Regions from separate parts of the Nonomuraea sp. NPDC050022 genome, predicted to be linked through region 1. Evidence: riboswitches for the same ligand, from Rfam matches in the RefSeq annotation. Region 1 holds a riboswitch; the other holds the start of a gene.
What was found. Region 1 has a riboswitch for glycine ahead of gcvP (aminomethyl-transferring glycine dehydrogenase). Riboswitches for the same ligand answer to the same signal wherever they lie in the genome.

Region 1 (7,222 bases):
CGGCCAGTTCTCCGTGCGCGACGTGGGCAGCCTCAACGGCACCTACGTCAACCGGGAGCGCATCGAGGAGGTGCCGCTGCACTCCGGTGACGAGGTGCAGATCGGCAAGTTCCGCCTCGTCTTCCTGATGCGGACCGCCGCCGGCGCATGAGCGAGCCCAGCGAGCGACCGATAGTCACAGCGTTCATGCGGCTCACGGAGGAAGCCGCATGAGCGCGCAGGCGGCACGCTCGCACATGAGCATCGGGGAGGTGCTCGCCATGCTCCAGGGCGAGTTCCCCGATGTGTCGATCTCCAAGATCCGCTTCTTGGAGGGCGAGGGGCTCATCGAGCCGGAGCGCAGCCCGTCGGGCTACCGCAAGTTCACCCACCTGCACGTCGAGCAGCTCCGCTACATCCTCACCGAGCAGCGCGACCACTACCTGCCGCTGCGGGTGATCAAGGACAAGATGGCCGAGCACTTCGGCCGCCCGCGTGCCGTGAGCGAGCGGCCGGAGACGCGGGAGGTGCGGCTGAGCCGCGCCGAGCTGCTGGAGGCGGCCGGGCTCGACGAGGACACCCTGGCCGAGCTCGAGGACTACGGGCTGCTCTCGGCGACGGCCAGGCGCTACGACGAGGAGGCGCTCAACGTGGCGCGCAGCGTCGGCGCCCTGGCCCGGTTCGGCCTGCACGCCCGGCATCTGCGCGCGGTCAAGGCCGCGGCCGAGCGCGAGTGCGGTCTGGTGGAGCAGACGGTCGCGCCCATACTCAAACGCCGGGCCCCAGGGGCCATCGGAGAGGCCGACGAGGCCGCGAGGGAGCTGTCGGCGCTGCTGCTCGACCTGCACGCCGCTCTGGTGCGTACAGGCGTGCGAACCGTTCTAGGCCGATGACCGGACCAGCGGGACATACAAGGCCCCTCGGGTGTTACGTTGAAATGCAGAAGCGGACCGGCTCAATAGCTGTGCCGGGGTCGCCGACCAGTCGAATATGGAGCAGCCCGTGTTGCAGATGGAGGTCGTGGGCGTCCGCGTAGAGATGCCTACAAATCAGCCGATCGTCTTGCTCAAGGAGGCACACGGGGAGAGGTTCCTGCCGATTTGGATTGGGATGACCGAAGCCACGGCCATCGCTCTGGCCCAAGCGGAGGAGCCTCCAGCCCGGCCACTGACGCACGACCTGTTCAGGGACGTGCTGAGCGCTCTTGGCGTGGGCCTGCGCGCGGTCAACATCGTCGCCCTGCGTGACGGTATCTTCTTCGCCGACCTGGTGTTCTCCAACGGCGTCGAGGTGAGCGCGCGGCCCTCCGACTCGATCGCGCTCGCCTTGCGCACCGGAGCACGAATCTTCGCCAGTGAGGAGGTCGTCCAGGAAGCCGGGGTGATCATCCCCGACGACCAAGAGGACGAGGTGGAGAAGTTCAGGGAGTTCCTTGACACGATCACCCCCGAGGACTTTGGCCGGGCGGGGTAGGTATTTCAGTGCATTTACGCTTCACGACGCGCCGAGCGGGATCGTTGACTGCGCATGGTCACGGTCCTACGGTGCAAGTGAAACCCATGGCCGCGCTTTTACGAACCCCCAGATCAGGCCATGGGATGAGAGAAAGCCGGAGGTCCGCGTGGCGGTCAGCAGCGGCGAGGGAAAGACGGCCGGCCAGGAAGATCCGGTGCGGCGTGAGAGTGCGCGGCAGCGTGCCGGAGAGCAGGGCCTGCTCTTCGACGAGCAGCCCACGACACTGCCGAGTGACATCGGATACCGCGGCCCGACGGCGTGCGCGGCGGCCGGCATCACCTACCGGCAGCTCGACTACTGGGCGCGCACGGAGCTGGTCCAGCCGACGATAAGAGCCGCGCACGGCTCGGGCTCCCAACGGCTCTACAGCTTCCGCGACATCCTGGTGCTCAAGGTCGTCAAGCGGCTCCTCGACACCGGAGTCTCCCTCCAGCAGATCCGTACGGCCGTACAACACCTGCGTGACCGCGGGGTCGGCGACCTCGCGCAGATCACGCTCATGAGCGACGGCGTCAGCGTCTACGAGTGCACCTCGGCCGACGAGGTGATCGATCTGCTCCAGGGCGGTCAGGGCGTGTTCGGCATCGCGCTCGGCCGGGTCTGGCGCGAGGTCGAGGGCTCCCTCGCGGAGCTGCCGGGGGAAAGGGCGGCGGTCGAGGACAGCGTCCCGGCCGACCACCCCGCTGACGAGCTGGCCCAGCGGCGACGGTCGCGCCGCATAGGGTAGCAATCCGGTAGTAACCTTAGAGCGCAAGGCTGACGACCCCCTGCGGGAGAGTCCCGGGCTGGTCTCGGGGCGCCGAAGGAGCAACCCTCCCCGGAATCTCTCAGGCACCCGTACCGCTCGGGGTAGGCAACTCTGGAAAGCAGGCACGCCCGCCAGGCGCGCCTCACCGACGGTGCAAGCCCTCATGGGGGTGAAGCTCTCAGGTCGCCATGACAGAGGGGGAGATCCGGCACTCGCCCGCGCCCAGGCGCCGGTCTCCATAGCCCTCGGGAGGCACCTTCCATGACCGATCTGTCAGCTCCGCCGTTCTCGACCCGGCACATCGGCCCGTCCGAATCCGAGCAGCAGCGCATGCTCGAGGCCGTGGGTTTCGAGTCCGTGGCCGACCTGGTGGCGGTGGCCGTCCCCGAGTCCATCAGGATCAAGGACCGCCTCGCGCTGCCCGCCGCGGCCAGTGAGACCGAGGTCATCGCCGAACTGCGGGCCATCGCGGACCGCAACCGGGTGCTCACCTCGATGATCGGCCTGGGCTACCACGACACGATCACCCCGGCGGTGATCCGCCGCAACCTGCTGGAGAACCCGGGCTGGTACACCGCCTACACCCCCTACCAGCCGGAGATCTCGCAGGGCCGCCTGGAGGCGCTGCTCAACTTCCAGACCGTCGTCTCCGACCTGACCGGGCTCGACGTCGCCGGCGCCTCCCTGCTCGACGAGAGCACGGCCGCCGCCGAGGCGATGACACTGGCCAGGCGCGCGGGCAAGTCCAAGAGCGACGTGTTCGTCGTCGACGCCGACGCGTTGCCCCAGACCAAGGCGGTGCTGGCCACCCGCGCCGAGCCGCTGGGCATCACGCTGGTCGAGGACACGCTCGACGGCGAGCTGCCCGAGTGCTTCGGCGTACTCGTCCAATACCCGGGCGCCTCCGGCCGGCTGCGCGACTTCCGCGCCGTGGCCGAGCGGGCGCACGCCGCGGGCGCGCTGGTCGTCGCCGCCGCAGACCTGCTCGCGCTGACCCTGGTCACCGCGCCGGGCGAGCTCGGCGCCGACATCGCGATCGGCTCCTCGCAGCGCTTCGGCGTGCCGTTCGGCTTCGGCGGGCCGCACGCCGCCTACATGTCCGTACGCGAAGGACTGCAGCGGCAGATGCCCGGCCGCCTCGTGGGCGTCTCCGTCGACGCCGACGGCGCGCCCGCCTACCGGCTGGCCCTGCAGACCCGTGAGCAGCACATCAGGCGGGAGAAGGCCACCAGCAACATCTGCACCGCGCAGGTCCTGCTGGCCGTCATCGCCGGCATGTACGCCGTCTACCACGGACCCGAGGGGCTGCGCCGCATCGCCGGCCGCGTGCACCGGCACGCCGCCGCGCTGGCCGAGTGCCTGCGCCGCGGCGGCGTCGAGGTCGTACACCGGGAGTTCTTCGACACCGTGCTGGCCAGGGTGCCCGGCCGGGCCGCCGAGGTCGTCCGGCAGGCCGCCGAGCGCGGCGTCAACGTGTGGCAGGCCGACGCCGACCACGTCTCCGTCGCCTGCGACGAGAAGACCACCGCGGCCGACCTCGAGCAGGTCGCCGCCGCCTTCGGCGTCAGCGGGCCGGTGGCCGGCCTCCTCGCCGACGATGGGCTGGACACGCTGCCCGCCGCGCTGACGCGGGAGTCCGGCTACCTCACCCACCCCGTCTTCCACAGTCACCACTCCGAGACCGCGATGCTGCGCTACCTGCGCAGGCTCCAGGACAAGGACATCGCCCTCGACCGGTCCATGATCCCGCTCGGCTCCTGCACGATGAAGCTCAACGCCACCACCGAGATGGAGCCCATCACCTGGCCGGAGTTCGCCGGGATCCACCCCTTCGCGCCAGTCGGGCAGGCCGCGGGCTACCGCCACCTCATCGAGACCCTGGAGGAGTGGCTGGCCGAGGTGACCGGCTACGACGCGGTCTCCATCCAGCCGAACGCCGGGTCCCAGGGGGAGTTCGCCGGGCTGCTCGCGATCCGGGCCTACCACCACGACCACGGCGACGAGCACCGCGACATCTGCCTCATCCCCTCCTCCGCGCACGGCACGAACGCGGCCAGCGCCGTCATGGCCGGTATGCGCGTCGTGGTCGTGGCCTGCGACACCGAGGGCAACGTGGACCTGGCCGACCTCGACGCCAAGATCGACAAGCACCGCGACGCGCTGGCCGCGATCATGCTCACCTACCCCTCGACGCACGGTGTCTTCGAGGAGACGATCACCGAGGTCTGCGCCAAGGTGCACGACGCGGGCGGCCAGGTCTACGTCGACGGGGCCAACCTCAACGCCCTGGTCGGGCTGGCCAAGCCGGGTGAGTTCGGCGCCGACGTCTCCCACCTCAACCTGCACAAGACCTTCTGCATCCCGCACGGCGGCGGCGGCCCCGGCGTCGGCCCGGTCGCGGTCCGCGGCCACCTGGCCGCCTACCTGCCGGGCCACCCGCTGCGCCCCGGCTCACCGGTCGGCGCGGTCTCGGCGGCCCCGTACGGCTCGGCGGGCATCCTGCCGATCTCCTGGGCGTACGTCAGGATGATGGGCGGCGACGGCCTGGCCGCGGCCACCGAGCAGGCGATCCTGTCGGCCAACTACCTCGCCCGGCGGCTGGCCCCGCACTACCCGGTGCTCTACACCGGGCGCGGCGGCCTGGTGGCCCACGAGTGCATCGTCGACCTGCGGCAGATCACCAAGGAGACCGGCGTCACGGTCGACGACGTGGCCAAGCGGCTCATCGACTACGGCTTCCACGCCCCGACCATGTCCTTCCCGGTCGCCGGCACGCTGATGATCGAGCCGACCGAGAGCGAGGACCTGGCCGAACTCGACCGGTTCGTGGACGCGATGGTGGCCATCAGGGGCGAGATCGCGCGGGTCGCCTCGGGCGCCTACGACCGGGCCGACAACCCGCTGCGCAACGCCCCGCACACCGCCGAGGCCGTCGCGGCCGACGAGTGGGCCCATCCCTACAGCCGTACCGAGGCGGTCTACCCGCTGCCGTCGCTGCGGGAGGGCAAGTACTGGGTGCCGGTGCGGCGCATCGACCAGGCTTACGGCGACCGCAACCTGGTCTGCTCGTGCCCGCCGCTGGAGGCCTACGAGGACTGACCTGGCTTGTCGCGTCCGCGATAGCTCCGGGCGCTACGTCCGTAACTGAGCTGGCTGTCGCATTCGCGACTGATCCGGCTGTTGTGTCCGGGACTGACCCGCACGTCGCGTTCGCGGGACCGTGGCCCTCTCCACCGCGTAACCGTGGCCCTCTCCGTCCGCTGTGCTCGGACGGGGAGGGCTACGTCCGTTTTCCGGGATTTTTTCCCGCCACCCAGGCTGAACGTGGCCAGTGAGAAGACATGATCACCGGAACTCGTTAGGCTCTGTCCGACCGTCGCCTAAGGAGCTCTCTTGACGTTCTCAGAGCTGCAGGTCCCGCCTCTCGACACCGCTCGCCGCCTGGCCGAGCACGGTGACCTCGACGGCGCGGCGGCCATACTCAGCGAGCTGGCCGCCGACCCCGAGGAGCCCGACCGGGCGCAGGCCGCCGTGGGCCTGGCCGTGGTGCTCGACGAGCGGGGCGACCCGGAGGGAGCCCGAGCGGCCGCCCGGGTCGCGCTGGCCACCGGGCATCCGGAGTTCGCCGCTCAGGCGGCCTGTCACCTCGCGCAGGGCTTCGAGCGCGAGGGCCGCGCCGAGCAGGCCAGGGGGGCGTGGCAGGCGGTCCTGGGCGTCGGCACCGCCGCCTACCTCCCGCTGGCGCGTCTCGCCCTGGCCCGGCTGGCCGTGCTGGCCGGCGACTACGACGAGGCGGAGAACGAGCTGCGGGCCGCGCTGGCCGCCGCCGGGCCGGACGACGTGGGCGCGCACGCCGCGCAGCAACTGGCCGAGCTGCTGCTGGAGCGAGGCGAGCCGGGGGAGGCGGCCGAGGTGCTGCTGGAGGCGCTCGAGGTGGCCCCCCAGGACGAGGTGGCCCGGCTGCGGGTGCAGCTCGGCATCGCGCACCTGGAGCTCGCCTGCGCTGAGTTCGCGGGGGCGGTGGAGGACGGCGGTGACGCGCCGACGAGCGGGCTGGCCATCGAGCTGCTGGCCAGGACCCTGCCGCTGCGTGGCCGCGTCGACGACGCGGGCCGCGTCTGGACGTACGGGCTGGAGCACGAGGACGAGACGCTGGCCGCGGAGGTGCGCCTGCGCTACGACCGCGACACCTGACCGACCTCCCCGCCTCGCGAGCGGCTCCAGGACGCCCGCGACACCTGACCGACCTACCCGCCCCGCGAGCGCCTTCAGGACGCCCGCGCCCGCCTGCCGCTCCATCCGCCGGTGCTACGCGGTCGGTGAAGTCCCCCTCGCCGACCACCTCGCCACGGACCGGTCAGTCCGCCGCCAACGGCTCCGTGTGGGGCTGGGCTTCCTGAGTCGCCGCCCAGGAGGCGAGCAGGCGCAGGCCCTCTTCGGAGGGTGAGCCGGGTTCGGCGGTGTAGATGGTGAGGGTGAGACTGGGGTCGGCGACCATCTGCAAGCCCTCGAAGGCGAGGGTGAGCTTTCCGACGATGGCGTGGTCGAAGCGTTTGGTTCCGGTGCCGTGCCGGCGGACGTTGTGCGCGCCCCAGCGGGTGCGGAACTCATCGCTGCGGGTCGACAGTTCGCCGACGAGGTCGTGGAGCTCTTTGTCGTGGGGGTTGCGGCCGGCTTCGGTGCGCAGCATGGCCACGCACATGTCCGCGAAGGGACCCCAGTCCGGGTAGAAGCGGCGCGAGGCCGGGTCGAGGAACGCGAACCGGGCCAGGTTCTCCTGATTGGCCGGGGAGGCGTACAGGTCGGCGAAGAACGCGCGGGCGAACTGGTTGACGGCGAGCACGTCCATACGGCTGTTCTGCACGAAGGCGGGTCCGGCGGTGATCGCGTCCAGCGTCCACTGCAGGCTGCGATGGAGCGTCTGCGGCCGGGCGGCGCGGCGCCGGGGGCGGGTCAGGACGTCCGAGCCGTCGGCGGTCT
Region 2 (7,222 bases), on a different contig from region 1:
GGGTCAGCACTCGATGACGTTGACCGCGAGGCCGCCGCGCGAGGTCTCCTTGTACTTGTCCAGCATGTCCCGTCCCGTGTCACGCATCGTCTTGATGGCCCGGTCCAGGGCGACGAAGTGCTGGCCGTCGCCGCGCAGGGCGATGCGGGCCGCGGCGATGGCCTTGATGGAGGCCACCGCGTTGCGCTCGATGCACGGGATCTGGACCAGGCCGCCGACCGGGTCGCAGGTCAGGCCCAGGTTGTGTTCGATGCCGATCTCCGCCGCGTTCTCCACCTGCTCGGGCGTGCCGCCCAGGACCTCCGTGAGGCCCGCGGCGGCCATGGAGCAGGCCGAGCCGACCTCGCCCTGGCAGCCGACCTCGGCGCCCGAGATCGAGGCGTTCTCCTTGAACAGGACGCCGATGGCCGCCGCGGTGAGGAAGAAGCGGACGATGCCGTCGTCGTCGGCGTGCGGGATGAAGCGGGAGTAATAGGTCAGGACGGCGGGGATGATGCCCGCGGCGCCGTTCGTGGGGGCGGTGACGATGCGGCCGCCCGCGGCGTTCTCCTCGTTGACCGCCAGCGCGAACAGCGACACCCAGTCCATGGCGTGCAGCGGGTCGGTCTTCGGCGACTCGGTCTGCAGGCGGCGGTGCAGGCGGTTCGCGCGGCGCTTGACCTTGAGGCCGCCCGGCAGCACGCCCTCCTTGGCGATGCCGCGTTCGACGCACTCGCACATGACCCGCCACAGGTGCAGGATCTGCGCGCGGATCTCGGCGGCGGAGCGGCCGAACGCCTGCTCGTTCTCCAGCATCAGCGCGGAGATGGACAGGCCCGTGTTGGAGCAGTGCTTGAGCAGCTCATCCCCGGTCGTGAAGGGGTAGGGCAGAACGGTGTCGTCGGGCTTGATGCGATCGGCGCCGGTGGCCTGCTCGTCCACCACGAAGCCGCCGCCGACCGAGAAGTAGACCTTCTCCCGCAGCTTCTCGCCCGATTCGGAGAAGGCGGTGAAGCGCATGCCGTTCGGGTGCTCGGGCAGGGAGATCTTGCGCTCGAAGACGAGGTCCTCGCCCACGACGAAGGGGATCTCGCGCGTGCCGTAGAGCCGGACCGTGCCGGACTCGCGCATCGCGGCCAGGCGCGCGTCGATGGAGTCCACGTCGACCAGCTCGGGCTTCTCGCCCGACAGCCCCAGCAGGACGGCCTTGTCACTGCCGTGGCCCTTGCCGGTCAGGCCGAGCGAGCCGTACAGGATCGCCTCGACGCGGGCCGTACGCGCGAGCAGGTCGTCGTCGTGCAGACCGCGGGCGAACCGGTGCGCGGCGGCCATGGGACCGCCGGTGTGCGAGCTCGACGGGCCGATGCCGATCTTGAACAGGTCGAAGACGCTGATCGCCATTGATGGGCGCCCTTCAGAAGGGCCGGGGCCCGTCAGGACCCCGGCGGGTGGGTCAGGACTCGCCTGAGGTGAGCGCCGAATACTCCTCGGCGGTGAGCAGGTCCTCGGGGTCGCCTTCCACGCGCACGCGGAACATCCAGCCATCGCCGTAGGAGTCGCTGTTGGCCAGCGACGGATCGTCCACGACGGCCTGGTTGACCTCGACGATCTCGCCGCCGACGGGGGTGTAGATCTCGCTCACCGACTTGGTCGACTCGACCTCACCGATGGAGTCGCCCGCCTCGACGGTCGAGCCGACCTCAGGAAGCTGCACGAAGACGACATCACCCAGCGCCTCGGCCGCGTAGGCCGTGATGCCGATGGTCACGGTGATGCCGTCGTCGAGCCCGGCCACCCACTCGTGCTCCTTGGTGTAGCTCAGCTCGTCTGGGATGTTGCTCACTTGTTCCTCCTGTAAAAGGGCAGCTCAATGAGGTCCATAGGTTCATGGCTGCCCCGGATGTCCACGGCCAGACCTGCGTCGGCCCCATTGTCGACGTAGGCCATGGCGATGGGCTTACCCAGGGTCTGGGAGGGTGCCCCGCTGGTGACCTCGCCGACGACGGCGCCGTCCTTGGTCACCGGGTATCCGTGGCGCGGCACCCGGCGACCCCGCGCGACCAGTCCGACGAGCCGGCGCCGCGGCGGCGTGTCCTTGACCGCCTCCAGCGCCGACCTGCCGACGAAGTCGCCCGGCTTGTCGAATTTCACCACTCTGCCCAGCCCCGCGTCGAACGGGGTCAGCTCGACGCCGAGCTCGTTGCCGTACAGCGGCATGCCCGCTTCGAGCCTGAGCGTGTCACGGCTGGACAGACCCGCCGCTCGCAGCCCGTACGGCCGGCCGGCCTCGGTCAGCGCGTGCCAGAGCGGCACGGCGTCCTGGTTGGCCACGAACAGCTCGAACCCGTCCTCACCCGTGTAGCCGGTACGCGCGATGAGCGCCTGCCGCCCGTCGACCAGACCGGGCAGGCCCGCGTAGTACTTCAGCCCGGCGAGGTCGGCGTCGGTGAGCGTGGCGAGGATCTCCTGCGCGCGCGGCCCCTGCACGGCGATCAGCGCGTACTGCTCCGAGCGATCCTCGACCACCGCGTTGTACGACTTGGCGCGATTTTTCAGCTCTTCCCCGACTTTTTCATAGTTGGAGGCGTTAGCCACCACCATGAACTCTTCATCGCCGAACTCCTCGTCCCCGAGCCGGTAGACGATCAGGTCGTCCAGCACCCCGCCATGCTCGTTCACGATCATGGTGTAGCGGGCCCGGCCGGGCGCGAGCGCCGACAGGTGTCCCACCAGCGCGTAGTCGAGCGCCTGGCCCGCCTGAGGCCCGGTCACGAAGATCTCGCCCATGTGGGAGAGATCGAACAGCCCGGCCGCCTGGCGCACCGCGTTGTGCTCGGCGGACTCGCTGCCGTAGCGGAGCGGCATCAGCCACCCGGCGAAATCGGTCAATGTCGCGCCGAGGCTCTCGTGGACGTCTCGGAGCGGTGTAGGACGTGACATATGCGCACCTCAGGGCAGGATCGGATGCCAGACATCCTCCCCCTCTGTCATGGGTGCCTGAGAGCTTCGCCCGTAATTTGCCGGACTTTCACCTTCGGCGAGGCCGCCAGGCCTGCTTTCCAGAGGACACCTCGTCCGTGCGGTCCTTTGCCTTGAGAGGTTCGCGGGGAGGGCTTGCTCCTTCAGGGGACCTGGCCGGATGCCAGGACGCTCTCCCGCACGGTTTCGACGGTGATGTCCGCAAGCCTAGTGCTGTTATGGGGGAGTTGTCGCGTGCGGATCCGGCCGCTTGGGGCCAAAAGGGCTGTACCGGGGGCGGTTCAGCAGGCGGCGACGAGCGCCTCGAACAGCGCGCAGTCCTTCGCCGCCTCCGGATGCCACTGCACGGCCATGGCGAACGTCCTGTAGTCCAGCTCCACCGCCTCGATCGTGCCGTCGTCCGCCACGGCGGACACGGTCAGGCTGGGGGCGAGCCGGTCGATGGCCTGGTGGTGGTAGTGCGGCACGGTCGCCGGCTCGGCGCCGAGCGCCTTGCCGACGAGAGTCCCCGCCACGGGCCGGACGGGCAGGTGGCCGAACTCGCCGGGTGCGGGGGAGTGCCCGGTGTGTCCCACCACATCGGGCAGATGCTGGTGCAGGGTCCCGCCGAGCACGACGTTGAGCACCTGCATACCCCGGCAGATCCCGAGATAGGGCAGGTCGGCCTCAAGAGCCGCCTCGATCACCGCGAACTCCGCCGTGTCCCGAAATTTCCGGATGTAGCCGGTCTGGTCGTGCGGCTCCTGGCCGTACCGCTCGGGCGAGACGTCACCACCACCGGCCAGGATCAACCCGTCCAACCGCGCCACCAGTCGGGCGGGCGACCCGGCGGGCGGCAGGATCACCGGCTGTCCGCCGGCCCGGACCACCTGCTCCACGTACATGTACGGCAGCAGGGCGACGGGCAGCTCCCACACGGTGTAGCGGGCAGGCTCGACATAGGACGTGATCCCGATGACGGGTCGTTCCACAACTTCCCTTCCTTAAGGTCCCTTCCTAAAGGTCCCTTCCTAAAGAGGCGTGACGTGCTCCTAAAGAGGCGTGACGTAGGCGCCCGAGATGCCGCCGTCGACGAGGAACTCCGAGCCCGTGATGAAAGAGGCGTCGTCGCTGGCCAGGAACGCCACCGCCGCCGCGATCTCCGACGCCTCGGCGAAGCGCCCCACCGGCACGTGCACCAGGCGCCGAGCGGCCCGCTCGGGGTCCTTCGCGAACAGCTCCTTCAGCAGCGGCGTGTTGACCGGCCCCGGGCACAGCGCGTTCACCCGGATCCCCTCACGCGCGAACTGGACGCCGAGCTCGCGCGACATCGCGAGCACCCCGCCCTTCGAGGCCGTGTAGGAGATCTGCGACGTCGCCGACCCCATCACCGCCACGAACGACGCGGTGTTGATGATCGAGCCCTTGCCCTGCCGTCGCATATACGGGATCGCGTGCTTGCAGCACAGGTAGACGCTCGTCAGGTTCACCTCCTGCACCCGCCGCCACGCCTCGATGCCGGTCTCCAGGATCGAGTCGTCCTCGGGCGGCGAGATGCCCGCGTTGTTGAAGGCGATGTCGACGGAGCCATAGGTGTCGAACGCCGTCCGGAACATCCGGACGACGTCGTCCTCGCTGGTCACATCGACCTTGACGAAGAGCCCGCCCACCTCGGCGGCGGCCTTGGTGCCCGCCTCCTCGTCGACGTCGGCGCAGACCACCTTGGCACCCTCTTCGGCGAACCGCCGCGCGGTGGCCAGGCCGATGCCGCCGCCCGCGCCGGTGATCACGGCGACGCGGTTGTGCAAACGCTGCATGTGTGTCACTCCGTTGAGATGAAGACGTTCTTGGTCTCGGTGAACGCCATGAGGGCGTCCGGGCCCAGCTCCCGGCCGAGGCCGGACTCCTTGAAGCCGCCGAACGGCGTCCAGTGGCGGACCGAGGAGTGCGAGTTCACCGACAGCGCACCCGCCTCCACGGCCCGCGCGACGCGCAGCGCCCGGCCGACGTCGCGGGTCCAGATGGAGCCGCTCAGGCCGTACGGCGTGTCGTTGGCGATCCGCACCGCCTCCGCCTCGTCCGCGAACGGCACCACCGACACCACGGGCCCGAAGATCTCCTCGGTGAACGCCCGATCGGTGAGCGCCGGCGTCAGGACCGTCGGCGGGAACCAGAACCCCTTGCCCTGCGGGCAGTCGCCCTGCAGGTACGGCGGGCCGTCGATGAAGCCGCGCACCCGCTCCAGATGTTCGGCGCTGATCAGCGGGCCCATCTCGGTGCTCTCGTCGAGCGGGTCGCCGACTCTGATGTTCTGTACGGCCGGCAGCAGCAGCTCCAGGAACGCGTCGTAGATCCCCGCCTGCACCAGGATCCTGGATCGGGCGCAGCAGTCCTGGCCGGAGTTATCGAAGACGGCATACGGCGCCGTTTTCGCCGCTTTTTCCAGATCAGAGTCCGCAAACACGATATTTGCGGATTTGCCGCCTAGTTCGAGGGTTATCCGCTTTACCTGGGTTGCCGCCTTGGCGGCGATCTCCTTGCCCACCTCGGTCGAGCCGGTGAACACGATCTTGGCCACCCGCGGATGCTCGACCAGGCGGGCCCCCGCGACCTCCCCTGCCCCAGGCAGCACCTGGAGCACCCCCTCGGGGAGGCCCGCGGCGAGGGCCAGCTCGGCCAGCCTCAGCGCGGTCAGTGGGGTCCATTCGGCGGGCTTGACGATCACCGTGTTGCCCGCGGCCAGGGCCGGGGCGACGCCCCAGCTCATGATGAGCATCGGGAAGTTCCAGGGCACGATCACGCCCACCACGCCCAGCGGCTCCTGGAAGGTGATGTCCACGCCGCCGGGCACCGGGATCTGCTTGCCGTGGTTGCGCTCGGGGGCGGCGGCGTAGAAGTGCAGCACGTCGCGTACCGCGCCCGCCTCCCAGCGGGCGTTGCCGATCGGGTGGCCGGAGTTCGTGAGCTCCAGCAGGGCCAGCTCGTCCCGGTGCTCGTCCACCAGGTCGGCGAAGCGGCGCAGCAGCCGCGCCCGGTCGCCGGGCGCCACGTCGCGCCAGCTCTGATAGGCCCGCCTGGCACGCTCCACGGCCCGGTCGACCTCGGCCGCGTCGGCCAGTTCCACGTCGGCGAGGATCTCCTCCGTCGCCGGATTGATGATCTGCATCGTGCTCACATCCGCTCGAAACCCCGGAACAGCTCCCAGTCCGTGACAGCCGCGTCGAAGGCGGCCAGCTCGATCCGGGCGTTGTTCGCATAGTGCGCCACCACGTCGTCGCCGAACGTCTCACGCGCCAGCTTCGACCCCTCGAACAGCGCCAGCGCGTCCCGCAAGGTGTGGGGCACGGTCTCGGCGCCGGAGTCGTAGGCATTGCCCCCGAACGCGTCCTCCAGCGGCAACTCCTCGTCGATGCCGCGCAGCCCGGCCGCGATCAGCGCCGACACCGCGAGGTAGGGGTTCACGTCGCCGCCCGGCACCCGGTTCTCGATGCGCAGCGACTCCCCGTGGCCGACGAGCCTGAGCGAGCAGGTGCGGTTGTCCACGCCCCACTTGACGGCCGTGGGGGCGAAACTGCCGGGGACGTAGCGTTTGTAGGAGTTGATGTTCGGGGCGTAGAAGAGCGTGAGCTCGCGCATGTGAGCCAGCTGCCCGGCGATGAAGCGGGCACCGAGCTCGGACAGCCCGTGGGGGCCGTCGCCCGCCATTACCGGGTCGCCGTCCACGCTGCGCAACGAGATGTGGATGTGGCAGGAGTTGCCCTCGCGCTGGTTCGGCTTGGCCATGAAGGTGATCGACTTGCCCTCCTGAGCCGCGATCTCCTTGGCGCCGTTCTTGTAGATGGAATGGTTGTCGCAGGTCTTCAGCGCCTCGTCGTAGCGGAAGGCGATCTCGTGCTGGCCCAGGTTGCACTCGCCCTTGGCGGACTCGACGTACAGCCCAGCTCCCTCCATGTCCCGTCTTATCCGGCGAAGGAGGGGTTCGATGCGGGCCGTACCGAGGAGGGAGTAGTCGACGTTGTAGAGGTTCGCGGGGGACATGTCGCGGTACGCGCGCTTCCACGCGTCCTCGTAGCTGTCCTCGTACACGATGAACTCCAGCTCGGTGCCCACGAAGGCGGCCAGGCCGCGGTCGGCGAGGCGGGCGAGCTGCGCGCGCAGGATCTGCCGCGGCGAGGCGGTCACGTCGTCGCCGCTCTCCCAGGTCAGGTCCGCCATGAGCATGACGGTGCCCTCCTGCCACGGCACCCACCGCAACGTGGAAATATCGGGCTTCATCACGAAATCG

Region 2: it holds a riboswitch for glycine, as region 1 does, so the genes downstream of both, gcvT (glycine cleavage system aminomethyltransferase GcvT) here and gcvP (aminomethyl-transferring glycine dehydrogenase) in region 1, are expected to answer to the same signal.

Annotation. Positions count from the first base shown of each region.
Region 1 covers NZ_JBITKE010000007.1:471,338-478,559, forward strand. Annotated here, with positions in the region: gene ACIBO2_RS31235 (FHA domain-containing protein) at 1-151, shown strand, start outside; gene ACIBO2_RS31240 (MerR family transcriptional regulator) at 210-872, shown strand; gene ACIBO2_RS31245 (bifunctional nuclease family protein) at 982-1,452, shown strand; gene ACIBO2_RS31250 (MerR family transcriptional regulator) at 1,601-2,221, shown strand; glycine riboswitch at 2,255-2,347, shown strand; gene gcvP (aminomethyl-transferring glycine dehydrogenase) at 2,504-5,341, shown strand; gene ACIBO2_RS31260 (tetratricopeptide repeat protein) at 5,636-6,436, shown strand; gene ACIBO2_RS31265 (helix-turn-helix transcriptional regulator) at 6,600-7,222, opposite strand, start outside.
Region 2 covers NZ_JBITKE010000001.1:1,296,521-1,303,742, forward strand. Annotated here, with positions in the region: gene ACIBO2_RS05650 (L-serine ammonia-lyase) at 4-1,380, opposite strand; gene gcvH (glycine cleavage system protein GcvH) at 1,433-1,822, opposite strand; gene gcvT (glycine cleavage system aminomethyltransferase GcvT) at 1,819-2,919, opposite strand; glycine riboswitch at 3,050-3,147, opposite strand; gene ACIBO2_RS05665 (gamma-glutamyl-gamma-aminobutyrate hydrolase family protein) at 3,240-3,929, opposite strand; gene ACIBO2_RS05670 (3-oxoacyl-ACP reductase) at 3,990-4,754, opposite strand; gene ACIBO2_RS05675 (aldehyde dehydrogenase family protein) at 4,760-6,103, opposite strand; gene ACIBO2_RS05680 (glutamine synthetase family protein) at 6,109-7,222, opposite strand, start outside.